Linked DNA regions of Sinorhizobium fredii. The protein of the gene in region 1 interacts with the protein of each later gene in a pairwise test. Links are inferred from orthologs where the notes say so. Each region holds a gene or a part of one and is shown on either strand. Other genes may lie near its edges. The genes, in order: tpiA and pepT.

What was found.
Region 2: the proteins of tpiA (region 1) and pepT interact in binary tests that used the Escherichia coli proteins (3 or more experiments, as listed by UniProt). The link is inferred for Sinorhizobium fredii from one-to-one orthologs.

The regions. Positions count from the first base shown.
Region 1 is NZ_CP024307.1:1,567,053-1,570,126, reverse strand. What follows is about bases 318-3,074. They hold tpiA (triose-phosphate isomerase), read right to left. Parts: upstream 2,203-3,074; coding sequence 1,432-2,202; downstream 318-1,431. Other genes in these bases: NXT3_RS07635 (YceI family protein), read left to right, coding at 3,040-3,074; NXT3_RS07640 (cytochrome b), read left to right, coding at 2,417-3,043; secG (preprotein translocase subunit SecG), read right to left, coding at 825-1,298; NXT3_RS31920 (hypothetical protein), read left to right, coding at 657-815; NXT3_RS07655 (CTP synthase), read right to left, coding at 318-685. Outside these bases: more of NXT3_RS07655, read right to left, coding at 1-317. UniProt on the Escherichia coli protein: Involved in the gluconeogenesis. Catalyzes stereospecifically the conversion of dihydroxyacetone phosphate (DHAP) to D-glyceraldehyde-3-phosphate (G3P).
Region 2 is NZ_CP024310.1:1,689,504-1,692,729, reverse strand. Bases 171-3,079 are described here. They hold pepT (peptidase T), read right to left. Parts: upstream 2,287-3,079; coding sequence 1,054-2,286; downstream 171-1,053. Other genes in these bases: NXT3_RS31490 (MFS transporter), read right to left, coding at 2,801-3,079; NXT3_RS31495 (dodecin), read left to right, coding at 2,518-2,727; NXT3_RS31505 (hypothetical protein), read left to right, coding at 471-1,022; NXT3_RS31510 (glutathione S-transferase family protein), read left to right, coding at 171-341. In the rest of the region: more of NXT3_RS31510, read left to right, coding at 1-170; more of NXT3_RS31490, read right to left, coding at 3,080-3,226. UniProt on the Escherichia coli protein: Cleaves the N-terminal amino acid of tripeptides.

The DNA.
Region 1 (3,074 bases):
AGAGCGACAGCTTGCGGCGCTCCGCTTCCGGGATCTCCCGATCGGCGCGAACGAGCAGAATGTCGGGGTGGATACCGAGCGCCTGCAACTCCTTGACCGAGTGCTGGGTCGGCTTGGTCTTGAGCTCGCCCGCCGCCGGAATATAGGGCATCAGCGTCAGGTGGACATAGACGGCGGTGCCGCGCGGCAGGTCGTTGCCGAGCTGGCGGATCGCCTCCATGAAGGGCATTGCCTCGATGTCGCCGACGGTGCCGCCGATTTCGCAGATGACAAAGTCGTAGTCTTCGTTGCCTTCGGTGACGAAGTTCTTGATCTCGTTGGTGACGTGCGGGATCACCTGAACCGTCGCCCCGAGATAGTCGCCGCGCCGTTCCTTGTCGATGATGTTCTTATAGATCCGGCCCGTGGTAATGTTGTCGGTCTTCGTCGCCGAGCGGCCGGTGAAACGCTCGTAGTGGCCGAGATCGAGGTCGGTTTCGGCCCCATCGTCGGTGACGAACACCTCGCCATGCTGCGTCGGGCTCATCGTGCCGGGATCGACATTGAGATACGGGTCGAGCTTGCGCAGCCTCACGCGGTAGCCACGCGCCTGCAGCAGCGCTCCGAGAGCGGCCGCAGCGATGCCTTTTCCGAGGGAGGAGACCACGCCGCCAGTGATGAATACATATCGCGCCATGGGAGTCACCGGATACCTTTTCACAAACGATTCCGCCACCGAAAAAATTCGTCTTCCCGAATTTTTCCGTTTCTCGGTGCGGCAGATTTCACACAAAACAAAACCGGCGGATGAAACATCCGCCGGCGGGTTCTTCTGAACTTCGGCCTTACTGGCCGCTCGGAACTTGCGATCCGGTATTGCCGTTGGCGCCGGGGGCCGGAGCCGGGGCGGCCGGCTGAGCAGCCGGAGTGGCGGGCCGGGCCGCGCCTTCTGCCGGAACCGCGTTGTTGGCGCCATTGCCGTTCGCCGGAGCCCCAGTGTTGCCGCCGGCTGGCGCCGTCTGGCCGCCGCCGAGCGAATCCAGCACGCCGCCGCTCGAGCTCGTGCCCGGAATACGCTCGAGAATATCGGTCGCCTGCGGCTCGTAGCGCGCCAGGATGCCCATCGCCAGCGCCAGAGCGAAGAACAGGAAGGCGAGGACCGCAGTCGTGCGGGTCAGCGCATTGGCCGTGCCGCGGGCGGACATGAAGCCCGAACCGCCGCCTATGCCGAGACCGCCACCTTCGGAGCGCTGAATGAGGACGACGCCGATCAGGGCGACGACGACCATGAGATAAACGACGAGGAGTACGGTCTGCATCAGCTTCCAGTCCTGCCCTCTTCGGGGCATTCGAATCGAACGATCGCGGCCACATCAGGGGCCGCGCCAAATTTCGCGCCTCTTTATACCAAGCCGCCGGCTATTCCAAGCCCCTGCCCGCCGTACGCGGCGGTCAGGCAGTCAATTCTTCATAGGCCCCGTAGATGGCGAGGAAGTCTTCCGCTTTCAAGCTGGCGCCGCCGATCAGCGCACCGTCGACATTGGCGACGCCCATCAATTCCTTGGCATTGGAAGGCTTGACGGAGCCGCCATAGAGGATGCGCATTTTGCCGCCCTCGGAACCGAAGCGGGAGACAAGCTCGGCACGCATGAAGGCATGCGCCTCTTCCACGTCTCCGACGGTCGGCGTCAAACCGGTGCCGATCGCCCAGACCGGCTCATAGGCGATCACCGTGCTCTCCGCCGTCGCGCCATTCGGCAGGCTGCCGGCGAGCTGGCGCTTCAGGACGTCGAGCGTCTTGCCGCCTTTGCGTTCCTCTCCCGTCTCGCCAATGCAGACGATGGCGACGAGGCCCGCCGCATGCGCGGCTTCGGTCTTCGCCCTTACCACTGCGTCGGTTTCGGCGTGATCGGTGCGGCGTTCGGAATGACCGACGATCACATGGGTGCCGAAGCAGTCGGCGATCATCTCGGCAGAAACATCGCCGGTGTGGGCGCCCGATTGCTTCTGGTGGCAGTTCTGCGCGCCGATCATCAGCGGGCTGTCGTCGCAAAGCGCAGTCGCAACGTAAAGCAGCGTCGCCGGCGGGCAGATCAACGTCTCGACCCTGGCGGAAAGCTCGCCCTTGACGCCCTCGGCCATAGCCTTGATCTGGTCCAGCGATGCACGCGTACCATTCATCTTCCAGTTGCCGGCAACGAGCGGGCGAATGTCAGGCGTCATCAGTTCTTCCTCCGGGATCAAAGCCTCTCGGGCAAGCGGCCTAGCAAATCGGTTAGGCAAATGAAAGCACCTCGCCGCAGATTCCGGCGCCATCCGGCCAATAGGTGCTGCGCGTATGAACGATCCCGGAGCGAACTTTGGACTGGAGCATTTCGAATAAAACGAAGCCTTGGGGCGTCTCACGTCAACGGCAGACAGCTGGTCAAGTCACCCAATGCTGCGCAACCGCGAGAACGGCTTCGGAACGGTAACGATCGTGCTGCACTGGACGATCGCGCTGCTCATCCTCGGCCTGATGTTCGTCGGCTTCGCCATGCGGCGAATCGAGCTCGATCCGGCGCTGCAGTTCTCGCTTTACCAATGGCACAAGTCGCTCGGCTTCACTGCCTTGGGGCTCGCGCTCTTGAGAGCCCTCTGGTGGCTGGCAGAGCGGACCCCGCAGCCCGTTCCGGGCCTCCATCCGTTTGAATATGCCGCGGCGCGCCAAACGCACAGGATACTGATCCTCCTTGGGGTCATCGTGCCGCTGGCCGGCTGGGCCGTCGCCTCCGCCTCGACACTGAACATGCCGAGCTTCTACTTCAACATCATCGTCATACCGCATCTACCGCTGCCGCACTCGGAAAGCGCCGAGGCGTTCTGGGCCCGCACTCACGCATTGCTCGCCTATGTCATGCTCGTTTTGGTGGCCATCCACGCTGTGGCGGCGCTCTATCATCAGTTCGTCCGAGGCGACGACGTGTTGATCCGCATGCTGCGCTCCGCCTCCAGCAGGAGCGATGCGGGGCCAGTCCAGGGTGGAGAAACCAACAGGCCCCTTGCGGGGAGGAATGATCCATGAGCGCTCATCGCCATCTCGCCCTGACTGCAGC
Region 2 (3,226 bases), on another replicon or contig:
CCGCGCTCAACACGGTGGAGCCGCCGATCTTCGACCGTGCCCTCGCCAAGATCCTCGAGCGCGATGAGCCCTGGTACGAAGAGCGCCTGCGTGCCCTCGAGGGAAGCATCCGGAAGCGGCTCGGCGACCTTTCCAGGCACCTTAGCAATGCCGACTGGCTCGACGGCGCGTTCAGCGCCGGTGACCTCTTGATGGTGTCGGTGCTGCTCAGGTTGAAGGGATCGGAATTACTTGAGGAATATCCGAACCTCTCCGCCTATGTCGCCCGAGGCGAAGCGCGGCCCGCATACAAGCGGGCTTTCGCCGCTCAGTTGGCGGTTTTCACCGCATGGGCCGGCTAACAAAGGCCCGCTTCGCAATGCCCGAGAATCTGCTAGGAAGAGGGCGGGTTAGAGGGACAGACGGCGGGACGCACTGCTATCGGCAAGCCTTGGGCTTCGGAAGCGTACGGCTGCCGGCAAGGGGTCTGCATGCGCTTCACGGCAGTTCTTTCGATTGGTTTCGCCATCGCTTTGGCGGGGTGTTCTCAGGTGGCGGAAAAGGCGGAGAACGCCGCCAACCGGTCGTTCACCAGCTTTGCACTGGGCAAGCCTTATGCGGAAGTCGTCAATCTCGGCCAATCGCCGATGGCGCAGCTTTCCGGCTCGGATGCGACCTTCGGGCCCCTGATCGGTGAAACGCGGCTTGCGGACGGCATGACGATCTACCGGCATATGGCGCCCGGCGCCGAGACCCAGACGGGCACGAATTTCGCCGGCCTGGTTGGCAGCTCCACGGTTTCGCAGAACAATCGGCTTTCCTACTTCCTGGTCGGCACCGACGGCATCGTCAAGGACTGGGCGACAGGTCCGGTTCAGGGCAGCGCCAGCGACTGCGTCCAATATATCGGCGGCATCGTCAACCGCTGCAACGACATGCGGCAGCTGCAGGCCTCGCTCGCGCTCTACGACATGCGGGTGACGACCAAGGCCGGCCAGCCCATTTCCAGCTGGGGCAAGCCGGCCGCGCCTGTTGTGAACTGAGCGCGCCAATTCCACCTGACGTCAATATGCGCTAGCTCCGCTCTGCCCAGACCTTCGCCAGTTCGACGATCGTCTTCACCGCCCGTTCCATGTCCTGGCGGCTCACCCATTCGAGCGGCGAGTGGAAGGCGTGGCCGCCGGCGAAGAGGTTGGCGGAAGGCAAGCCCATGAAGGACAGGCGCGACCCGTCGGTGCCGCCGCGGATGCTGCCGCGCACCGGGGTCATGCCGGCGCGGCGGATCGCTTCCAGCGCATTCTCGACGATCTCTGGGTGGCGATCGAGGATCGCCTTCATGTTGCGATACTGCTCCTTGACCTCGAATCTGTAGCCGGAGCCGGGATAATCCTCGAGGACGCGCCGGACCAGCTGATCGAGCATCGCTTCCTTGGCGGCGAGGCCGGCCTCTTCGAAGTCCCGGACGATGAAGCTCAAGGTTGCCCTTTCCATCGAACCGGTGAGCCCGGTCGGATGGACGAAGCCCTCGCGGCCGGCCGTCGTTTCCGGCGCCACGTCCTTCGGCAGCCCCGCGACGATAGCCGACGCGATCTTAATGGCGTTTTCCATCTTGCCCTTGGCGAATCCCGGATGGATGGCGACGCCGTGGATGGTGATGTCGACGCTGTCGGCCGAAAAGGTTTCGTCCTCGATATGGCCGGCGGTCTCGCCGTCGACAGTATAGGCGAACTCGGCACCGAGTTTTTCAAGGTTGACCTTGTCGACGCCGCGGCCGATCTCCTCGTCGGTCGTGAACAGGAGCTTGATCGTTCCGTGGCGGATGTTCGGATTGTCGATGAGCTGCTGGGCGGCCGTGACGATCTCGGCGAGGCCGGCCTTGTCGTCAGCGCCGAGCAGCGTCGTGCCGTCGGTGGTGATGATGTCGTTGCCGATCTGGTCGGCAAGTGCGGGATTGTCTCTGGCGCGGATCACCTGCTGCGGATCGCCGGGAAGCCGGATATCGCCGCCGCCATAGTTGCGGACGATCTGCGGCTTGACGTTCGTGCCGGTGAAATCCGGCGCCGTATCCATATGCGAGCAAAAGCAGATCACCGGCACCGGCTTGTCCATATTGGAGGGGATGGTCGCGTAGACGTAGCCGTGCTCGTCGAGATGGGCGTCGGCAAGCCCGATCGCCAGCAGCTCCTCGACCAGCAGGCGGCCGAGGTTCTTCTGTTTTTCGGTGGAGGGCTGCGTCGGCGACTTCGGGTCCGACTGGGTATCGATGACGACGTAGCGCAGGAAACGGTCGGTGACAGTGTCGGCCATGGCGAGCTCCAGGGAGGCATCGAATGGCAACCGCTATAGCCTTTGCGGCTGCCGGGGTGAATTGATTTTCGCCTTGTCGATGCGCTTTGCCGGCCGGTCGACCGGAAGTTCCGAGCTTTTGCTGGCGGCCAGGACATAACGGGGGCATGATCGTCAAGGTAGCGGCGACGCATGCCGCTCCGCACGACCATGCCAAGATGCCAAATCGGAAAACCCCTTGAGGAGGATACGGTGAGCGGGCACGTCTACAAGAAAGTCGAACTGATCGGAAGTTCCCCGAACTCGATCGACGAAGCCATCGAAACGGCGATTGCGCGGGCTTCGAAAACCATGCGGAATCTCGACTGGTTCGAGGTGGACCAGGTCCGCGGGCAGATCGTCAATGGCGAGGTGGCCCATTATCAGGTGGTGATGAAGGTAGGCTTCCGGATCGACGACTGAACGGCGCGGGAGAGGGAAGTTTGCCGGTGGGCCGGCCGTTTCGTTCGGCCCACCGGTGTTCTGACGCTAAGGCTCAGGCGCCCTGCAGGGCGGCGGTAGAACGCCGATCCAGTGCCCCGCTCCAGAGCGTCAGCAGCAAGGCGAAGGAGACGAGGACGGCACCGACCCAGGGCGTTGCGCCGAGCCCAAGGGCGGAATCGACCACCCGCCCGCCGAGCCAGGCGCCGAGGGCGATGCCGAGGTTGAAGGCGGCGATGTTGAGTGCCGAGGCGACGTCGACGGCGCGGGGGCGGTGCTCCTTGGCGAGCTGGACGACATAGAGCTGCAGCCCCGGGACATTGGCGAAGGAGAGGAAGCCGAGGGCAGCCAGCGTGGCGAGCGTCGGCACTGGCGAAGCCGCCGTGAAGGAGAAGGTGAAGAGCACCAGCGCCTGGAGGAGAAACAGGCCAGCAAGCGCCTTCACCGGATTGGCATTGGCGATCCGCCCGCCGGCGAGATT